DNA from 3 places in the Lactiplantibacillus sp. C232 genome. Region 1 is predicted to be linked to each of the others. Evidence: predicted binding sites of a transcription regulator. Region 1 holds the regulator's gene; each other region holds the start of a gene.
What was found. Region 1 encodes Rex, which represses fermentation and respiration genes when NADH is low (regulators of the CRP and FNR family bind a similar motif). Its sites were predicted from a motif close to TTGTGAANTANTTCACAA; they were not measured.

Region 1 (3,287 bases):
TCGTCTAATTCGATCGCCTTAGCAATCGTTACACCATCATTAGTAATTGTTGGTGAACCATATGATTGTTCCAAAACAACGTTGCGACCCTTAGGACCTAACGTTGACTTAACTGTGTCAGCTAATTGATCGACACCTTTTAGCATCGCTGAACGTGCATCTTCAGAGAACTTTAATTCTTTAGCCATTATCTCTATTCACCTCATGAATTTAATTTATTTTAAGTTGCGCAATTTAAATGGATTAGTCTTCGATTGCAACGATATCTTTTTCGTGCAATACCAAATACTTAGCACCTTGATACTTGACTTCGGTACCGGCATACTTATCGAATAATACTTGATCGCCGACCTTCACGCTGGGGTCAACTTTTGTCCCGTTATCTAAAACACGACCGTCATTGACGGCAACAACCTTACCGCTTTGGGGCTTTTCCTTAGCGTTATTGGCAATGACAATACCGCCAATTGTTTGTTCTTCTTCTTCTTGTTGTTGCAAGATAACGCGATCTCCTAATGGTTTTAACACGTGAATCCCTCCATTTATTCTTTTTTAGCACTCCTCAACCTCAAGTGCTAATTACATTGTCAACTATATCATTTTAATTCAAGATTGCAAGTGATTTGTCAATTATTAGTCAAAGAATGTCAAATCGACTATAATGAATACTATTGAAGTATCAATAAATCTTAAATCAAACTTTTAAAAGGACGTGACTTGATGGTTAATCGCCGCCAATCAATCTTTATTCTTATCATCTACTTTATTATTTACGCACTACCGAGCGTCCTTGTGACTGCTTTCCATCAGCTAGGGGCCCAAGTATTCGTGATTCAAACGGTCGACTACTTAGTCGGTGCAATCCTACTCATCTGGTTGGCGAGTCGCATGCGGACAAAAAACGTTGTTGAAAAACAACCAAGTAACTGGTTCATGACGTTCATCTGGGGATTGATCGGTCTTGTCCTAGTCATCATTGGTCAAGTCATCATTTTAAAAATGACGGCTTTACTGGGACAGTCAACAGCGTCAACCAACACGACCACCCTCTTAACTGTTGGGCAACAATATCCCGCTTTCTTCTTAGCCATCATTGTCGGTGCCCCGATTATGGAAGAAATCGTCTTCCGCAAAGTTATCTTTGGCAATCTAAGTGCGGTTACTGGTCAGATTGGGGCGGCCTTGATTTCTAGTGTGTTATTTAGCTTTGCACATGCGGATGGTCACTTTATCCTCTATGCCTTTATCGGGTTATTATTCTGCTGGTTATACCAGCACACCGGTCGGATTCAAACATCGATGACGGCCCACATCCTAATGAACGCATCGGTTGTGTTACCCACGTTATTAGGCTTACTGCACTAGTATCATTACTAGGTAGCGCTAACCTAGCGTTTCAACGTTAATTTTCACCGAATATTTATACGTTACAATCAATGATTCGTGATCTAAGTATGTTAAAAAAGCTTCCCTGAATAATTCAGAGAAGCCTTTTTATAGCCATTTAATTTCAAAGATAAAGCGAGTTATTAATCTTCAGTCTCATTTTCATCGTCATTACCATTGTCACCTAATTGCTGACCGTAATGTTCAATGAAGTAGATCAATGTTTGTAATTCGTTGGTCAAATCAACGTTCTGAACCCGTACTGTCTCAGGAACGGAGATTCGTAACGGCGTAAAGTTCATGATTCCTTTGACGTTTGCATCAACCAAGTCATCGGTAATTTTCTGAACAACCGTGGTTGGCACCGTTAAGATAGCAATCTCAATCTGTTGTTCGATCAATTGCTTTTTGAGCTCCGTCATTGGGTACACTGGAACCCCACTTTGGACTGTATTGGCAATCGCCTCGTTGACATCAAATGCTGCTGAAATGCGGACATTACTGTTTTTGTGAAAATTAAAGTTCAGTAGGGCGTGGCCCAAATTACCGACCCCAATTAAAGCAACATTCGTTAAGGTGTCTTGATTTAAAATCTTTTTGAAAAATGCAAGTAACGTTTCAACATCGTATCCATACCCTCGTTTGCCGAGCGCCCCAAAATACGAGAAATCTCGCCGAATCGTTGCTGAATCTACTTTAACCGCCTCGGACAACTCGGTCGATGAGACCCGCTTCTTATCTGCATCTAGCAAGATATTTAAATAGCGGTAATAAATCGGTAACCGTTTTGCCGTTGCCCGTGGAATTTTTGTTTCTGCCATTCGGACGTGTCCTCCTAATTAAAAGTTTGTGAATTTGCTGACACTATTCTAGCATAACGCGTGACTTTGTGAAATAATAATTACTTATTATTCCGAATAATTGGGTCAGGCCGTTACAATATGCTACAATTATGTCACGAATTAAATGTGAAAGGAGCTTAATAAAGCGTGATTTTACTACAAGTACAGCAAGTTATGCGGCGTTTTGGCGCCGATGTCTTGTTCGATAACGTACAAATGGATATTCAAGAACACGCTCGGGTGGCCCTCGTCGGTCGAAACGGGGCCGGAAAATCAACCTTACTTAAAATGATTGCCGGCGAAACGGTACCGGACGAAGGCCAGATTTCAATGCGCAAGGGCTTAACAATCGGTTACTTGGCGCAAGACCAAGGACTGGATAGTAACAATACGATTTGGGAAGAAATGAGTAGTGTCTTTGCTGAGTTACATGCCATCGAAAAACGGATGCACCAGCTCGAAAATCAATTGAGCGACCCCGCAATCATGAATGATGAGCAGGCTTATCAACAGACCCTGAAAACCTATGATCAGATTCAAACTGGATTTCAACAAAAAAACGGGTACGGCTACCAAGCTGAGATTCGGGGCGTGTTGCACGGCTTCCAATTCGACGCCGATGTGTACGATAAGTCGGTGACGGCACTATCCGGTGGACAAAAGACCCAGTTGGCCTTGGCCAAGTTGTTACTTGAAAAACGGGACTTGCTTATCCTTGACGAACCGACGAACCACTTGGACGTCGAAACTCTTACTTGGTTGGAAAGCTATCTCCAGTCTTACTCTGGTGCGCTGCTAATCGTTAGCCATGACCGTTATTTCTTAGACCGGGTCGTTAACGAAGTCTATGACTTATCACACCATGAAATGGTGCACTACACTGGTAACTACGACCAGTTTGTGCAAGAAAAAGCGGCTCGAATCCAAGCACAATGGAAACATTATGAAAAGCAACAAGCGGAGATCAGCAAGCTTGAAGACTTTGTTAATCGTAACATCGTGCGTGCTTCTACGACAAAACGGGCCCAGGCTCGGCGTAAGCAGTTAGCAAAGATGGAC
Region 2 (3,287 bases), on a different contig from region 1:
TTGCCGTTGCGAATATCATTCGGCATTTCTTTGTAAGGTGCTTCACTGATTACATCTTCATTGTTTTGGCCGGCGTCGCCCATGTAAGTAATATTGGCAAATTCGGGTACAACTAGTTTTGGATAAGTGGCATACTTTTCACGAGACTGTTCCATTAAATCGATGTGTTCGTTTTGGTAAGTGACCGTAATTTCAGGGTGTTCTTCAACCCACTTTGGGAAGAAAATCGTACCGTGTAGTTTCTTCTCATTGGGCATGAAGTCTAGTGCAACGTCAGTCCCAGTTGGTTCAGTCCAAGAAATTTTGTAAATGCCTTCGGTCAACATGACGATGTCAGCTTTTTGATCAGTGACCCAACGACCGGCAACCATCCCACCGTGGATTCGGTAATCAACGGTGTGGTCGTTCTTGGCGTACCACTCGTATTCCCAGCCGTTATCATAAGTGTAGATAAAGTGTGTGCCGAGAAAGTCATCAAGTGTTTTAAAAGTTTTTGTCATTAGAATTACCTTCCTTATGTCTAATATGTCATTTTAATCATGTAATTTATTACATGTTTTAAACAACAAGGTTAGTGTATACTGTTATCAAGGAATCGTCAAGGAGGAATTTCCAATGGCGCAAAAAAACAAGTTACAATTTATTATTCTAGGGTTATTAAACCAGCAACCATTAACGGGCTATGATCTAACTAAAGCCTTTGATGACGAGATCGGTGAATTCTGGCAAGCTCAACATAGTCAAATTTATCCGCAATTGAAACGACTAGAAGAACAAGGTTACGTCACGCATGAAATTACGGTCAGTGGCGAAAAACTTGAAAAGAAACTCTACCACATCACCGCAACTGGTCGGCAGCTGTTACATGAGTGGATCAGTGTCGGTACACCAGACTTAACCGCTACGAAAGATGAATTTATTTTAAAACTATACTTTATTCAAACGGATCGTGATCCACGCCTACTAGCGATGTTACAGGAACAGCTCACCCTGCACACAGCTAAGTTAGCACACTTACAACAGCGATTGGCGACCGTTTTCCCGCAAGCTAAAGCTGCTAAGCAACATTATGGTCACTATTTGATCTTACAACATGCGATCGGACGAGAAGACTACTATGTGAATTGGTTGAAGCAGACGTTGAAAGCCTTACCGGAGTAATGGGGAGAGTGCTGCCACTCTAACTGGTGGCTGGAATCATAGCGTTAAAAGCTACCCTTAATTATTTAGAGCGGCGTTTGAAGGAAATCAGCTTATGATTATATGCGTGTGAGAAATGGTGCCGTTTGAATTCTGAAACTGGTATAATGGCAGTGGTCAATATCAATTCACTTCAATGAGGAGATTAACTATGGAAAATCAAAAAATGCAAGAGCCACTTGTCTATCGGCGAATTTTACTGACCGTTGATGAGGACGATAATACCTCTTCAGAACGTGCGTTTCGATACGCAACGACTTTGGCCCACGACTATGATGTTCCGTTAGGAATTTGTTCGGTGCTGGAAAGCGAAGATATCAATATCTTTGATTCATTAACACCGTCGAAGATCCAAGCTAAACGGAAACACGTTGAAGATGTTGTTGCTGAGTATGTTCAGCTTGCTGAACAACGAGGCGTTAATCAAGTAGAGCCGCTTGTCTATGAAGGCGGTGATGTGGATGACGTCATTTTAGAGCAAGTTATTCCAGAATTTAAACCAGATCTATTAGTGACCGGTGCCGATACTGAATTTCCACATTCTAAGATTGCTGGGGCAATTGGTCCGCGTTTGGCCCGAAAAGCACCTATTTCAGTTATCGTTGTTCGGTAATCAAGACTCGGGACAGGGATTAAGATCCAAGCTGATGAAATTTTAACAACCGCAAGCTCATCATGGCTAATGAGGAGCTTGCGGTTGTTTTTGACTGCTATTGTTCATTAATGAACTTAACAATTGAATTTTTTTATTGGCTATAAATACTGCTAAACATGAGTTTATAAGTGTACTGTTTGGATGATATTAAATAATTTTTCAAATTCTTGTTGCATTATGAGCAAGGATGGCTATAATAAAGTTTGTAAATTAATTCACAAAGGAATTGAACGGAGGAAGCACTTCATGATTAAGACAGAAAAAAATCAAACAAGCAAAGTTACTGACGAAGTTGATCAATTAGTTCAACGTTCTAAGAAAGCATTAGCTGTTTTGAAGTCATATACCCAAGCACAAATCGATGATTTATGTGAAAAGGTTGCGGTTGCCGCACTGGACAATCATATGAAGTTAGCCAAGTTGGCGGTTGAGGAAACCGGTCGGGGTGTTGTTGAAGATAAGGCGATTAAGAACATCTACGCCAGCGAATATATCTGGAACAGCATGCGCCATGATAAGACAGTCGGCGTCATTAAAGAAGACGATGAAGAGCAACTAATGGAAATTGCTGAACCAGTTGGTATCGTAGCCGGGGTTACACCCGTAACGAATCCAACTTCAACAACGGTTTTCAAGACGTTGATCTCATTAAAGGGGCGTAACACGATCGTCTTTGGTTTCCATCCTCAAGCTCAGAAATGTAGTTCTGCGGCTGCTGATGTGATGCGGGAAGCGATTAAAGCTGCTGGTGGTCCAGCTGATGCTGTTTTATACATCGAACACCCAAGCATTGAAGCAACCGACGCCTTGATGCACCATACGGATGTTGCGACGATCTTGGCTACCGGTGGTCCAAGTATGGTGACAGCCGCTTACTCATCAGGTAAACCAGCACTGGGTGTTGGTCCTGGTAACGGCCCAACTTATGTTGAAAAAACAGCTGACATTAAGCAGGCGGTTAACGACATTGTTTTATCGAAGACGTTTGATAATGGGATGATTTGTGCTTCTGAAAATAGTGCCATTATCGACAAGGAAATTTATGCTGAAGTTAAAGCTGAATTTATTCGTTTGGGTTGCTACTACGTTAAACCTAAAGATGTGCAAGCCTTGAGTGATGCTGTCATTGATCCTAACCGGCACACAGTTCGTGGTCCAGTTGCTGGTAAAACAGCTTATCAAATCGCACAAATGGCTGGCTTGAAAGATGTCGCTAAGGACTGCCGGGTCTTGATTGCGGAGATTAATGGTGTCGGTATCAAGTACCCATTATCCGGCGAAAAATTATCACCAGTTCTGACCGTTTACAAAGCGGATTCGCATGAAGCGGCGTTCAAACGGGCTAATGAATTACTTCACTATGGTGGCTTAGGCCATACTGCTGGGATTCATACGACCGATGATGCATTGGTCAAAGAATTTGGCTTACAAA
Region 3 (3,287 bases), on a different contig from region 1:
GCCGGGACCTTCTCAGATCGACTTGGTCGAAAATTATTTGTTCAGATTGGTATCTTAACATATACACTGTTTTTTATTGGCATTGTCATTTCTCCTAACATTGCCGTTGCCTATTTCTTCGGTATTCTAGCCGGAATGGCTAATTCATTTTTAGATTCGGGAACATATCCAGCACTCATGGAACTTTATCCTCAAAGGCAAGCAACGGCGAATATCATGATTAAAGCGTTTGCTTCGATTGGTGAATTATTATTACCTATTATCGTGGCTGGACTAGATCATTTTCAACTATGGTATGGTTGGGCATTTTTATTGTGTGTGTGTTTAATGGTAGTTAACTTTAGCTTTTTACGTCAGCGAACTTTTCCAAGACTAACAACTAATCGAGTAACAATGCCTAATAAAAAGCAGAACACTCTGCAAAAGCATATACCACTAACGCCAAAGAAAATTATCCTTGGATGTGTTCTGACGGTTTTTGGATATATCTCAATGGCAACTTTTTATTTAGTGAGCCAATGGTTGACAAAGTATGGCAGTGACGTGATTCATTTGAATTTAGTACACGCTCGCATGTTAGTCAGCGTCTATAGCGTTGGTTCTATTTTAGGCGTGATTGTAACTGCTTTACTAGTTGAGCGGATTATTAAGCCGGTTTGGTTTATGCTGTTTGATACGGTGGTATCGTTGTTAGCACTGGTAGCTTTAACGCTAATCCCAACGTGGTGGGTAGCTTTAATCAGTTCGTTTGTGATTGGATGCTCAGCTGCAGGCGGTGTTATGCAATTAGGATTAACCGTTATGAGTAATACGTTTCCCCGCGCTAAGGGCCGTATTACAGGAATTTATTATACTGCGAGTGGATTAGCTTCATTTACGATTCCGGTATTTACCGCTTGGATTTCACAGATTGGTATTTATGAAATTATGTGGTTTGACGTATTAATTGCTGGAATTGGTGTTCTTTGCAGTATTGTAGTTCTTACCCTATCGCGAGAAAAGAAGACAATTGTTGCTTAGTAAAAAATCTCTCAGGTCTATAACACGCATTATCACTAGTCTGGCGATAATGCATGTTGCAAACCCGAGAGTTTTTTGTCCTAAATTAAACGTTCCTGTTGTGTGTAATGTTGCCAACAGTAACTGCGACTGAATTCTTCAAATCGACTAACTGAAGGTGTAACAAAATGATTACGTTTGCTGATGAGGTATATTTGGTGACGTAGTGGCTGATCGGCTAAGTGCTTCAACGTTATGCTGGTCTGGTCTAAAAGCGGTAAGTATGGCATCAAAGCAACGCCAAAATTATAGCTCACAAAGCCAGCCATGGTATGGTCCTCCTCGACTTCGTAAACGATTTTTGGTTTCACATGCGCCTGCCTTAGAATTCGATCAATCAAAGGACGTAAACCACTATTATGTGAGAAAAATATCATGGGATATGGTTCCAAGTCTTTAACGAATAATTCTTCTTGTTTGGCTAACGCGTGGTGGCTAGGGACAGCCGCCACAATTTCTTGTTGAACCAATGGAATAAAATCAAACAAGGTATTAGTGGGTTGCTCGCCAAGGCGTTCGACACTTGAGGCTAACACTAAATCAAACTTTTCATCAGCAAGTTCTTGGAGTAATTCAGTTGAGTTTCCTTGACCGAGTTCAAATGTAATTGCATGATTTTTATCATCTGTATGGAACTTAGTGATTAGTTCGGGGACTAGCTGCTGTCCAAGTGTATAAGTAAACCCCAATTTAACATGTCCTTTGTCAGGATCCATTAATTGCTGAACGAGTTCATTGCCTTGTGATAAATCGCTTAAACTTGCCGTAATATATTTTAAATACACGGAACCAATCGGTGTTAAACGAATATTACGACCATCTGGTTCAAATAAAGGGACCCCCAATTCACTTTCTAACTTTTTAATGGCATAGCTCAATGAAGGTTGTGAGATACCAAGGTTTTCAGCCGCTTTTGCCATATGTTGTGTCCGTGCTAATTCTTTAAAAAATTCTAAGTGTCTTAGATTCAATCTACATGATACCCCTTTCATTCATAAAAGAATTTAATCGATTTAGCAACTGTTCTATATTTATTATATTAAAGCATTTTGTTAAGATGACAAGTGAATTGAGTAACAAATATTAAAAATATAAATTTATAGGAGTGGATTAACATGACTGAACGCATTGATGGACACACATTATTAATTGGATTGATGGCATATCCGATTCGGCATTCAATGTCACCAACGATGCACAATAATGCATTTGCTAAATTAGGACTGAACTATGCATATCTAGCATTCGAAATCGATAACAAAAAGCTACCTTCAGCAATTGAATCGATTCGGACGTTAGATATGCGGGGTTCTAATGTTTCAATGCCTAATAAGCAGAAGGTTTTGCCACTGCTAGACAAATTAGACCCAGCTGCTGAGATGTGTGGTGCGGTCAACACTATTGTTAATGATGATGGAATTTTAACCGGTTACACGACTGATGGTATTGGTTTTATGAAGTCTCTGGACGATGAAGGAATTAATATTCGTGGTCATAAGATGACGTTAGCAGGTGCCGGTGGTGCTGGGACTGCAATTGCTGTTCAAGCAGCTTTGGACGGAGTTAGTGAAATGTCAATCTTTAACTTACATGATGCAGAGTGGGAAAATGCTAAACATAACGTTGATTTGATCAACGAGCGGACTTCCTGCCATGCTACTTTACACGAATTAGAAGATCGTGATGATTTTAAGAAGGAAATTCAAGATTCTTATATTTATACTGATGCTACTGGTGTTGGTATGAAGCCATTAGAAGATAAGACTTTAGTTGATGATCCAAGTTGGTTACGTAAGGATCTGATTGTATTCGACACCGTATACGCACCACGGACAACTAAGTTAATGAAGGTTGCCCAAGAAGCTGGCGTTGAACATGTCTTCAATGGTTTGGGTATGATGCTCGAACAAGGTGCTGCTGCTTTTAAGCTCTGGACTGGTGAAGATATGCCGGTTGATTATATTCGCCATATTTTATTTGATGAAGACGCTGCAGCACAAAAATAGACGGGGGTTGCCATGAAAAATAAATATATGCCGACAGCCATTAGCTTATATTTAAACTATTTTATTCATGGGATTGGGGTTATTATTTTAGCCCAAAACATGGAAGCTTTGGCTCAACACTGGCAGACGACTACAGGTGGTGTTGCCGTGGTAATTTCATCACTTGGAATTGGTCGTTTGATTGTTTTGTTAGTTTCTGGATTTCTATCAGATAAGTTTGGC

Region 2: a site for Rex is predicted at 2,059-2,076, ahead of adhE (bifunctional acetaldehyde-CoA/alcohol dehydrogenase). Genes of this name have one in related genera too.
Region 3: a site for Rex is predicted at 2,122-2,139, ahead of MZO41_RS04585 (shikimate dehydrogenase). Genes of this name have one in related genera too.

The regions. Positions count from the first base shown of each region.
Region 1 covers NZ_JAMSKZ010000006.1:62,536-65,822, reverse strand. Annotated here, with positions in the region: gene groL (chaperonin GroEL) at 1-188, opposite strand, end outside; gene groES (co-chaperone GroES) at 244-528, opposite strand; gene MZO41_RS07540 (CPBP family intramembrane glutamic endopeptidase) at 721-1,365, shown strand; gene MZO41_RS07535 (redox-sensing transcriptional repressor Rex) at 1,530-2,207, opposite strand; gene MZO41_RS07530 (ABC-F family ATP-binding cassette domain-containing protein) at 2,376-3,287, shown strand, end outside.
Region 2 covers NZ_JAMSKZ010000002.1:41,525-44,811, reverse strand. Annotated here, with positions in the region: gene MZO41_RS02505 (phenolic acid decarboxylase) at 1-500, opposite strand, end outside; gene MZO41_RS02500 (PadR family transcriptional regulator) at 616-1,161, shown strand; gene MZO41_RS02495 (universal stress protein) at 1,352-1,813, shown strand; gene adhE (bifunctional acetaldehyde-CoA/alcohol dehydrogenase) at 2,102-3,287, shown strand, end outside.
Region 3 covers NZ_JAMSKZ010000003.1:111,181-114,467, forward strand. Annotated here, with positions in the region: gene MZO41_RS04575 (MFS transporter) at 1-1,020, shown strand, start outside; gene MZO41_RS04580 (LysR family transcriptional regulator) at 1,101-2,030, opposite strand; gene MZO41_RS04585 (shikimate dehydrogenase) at 2,175-3,065, shown strand; gene MZO41_RS04590 (MFS transporter) at 3,078-3,287, shown strand, end outside.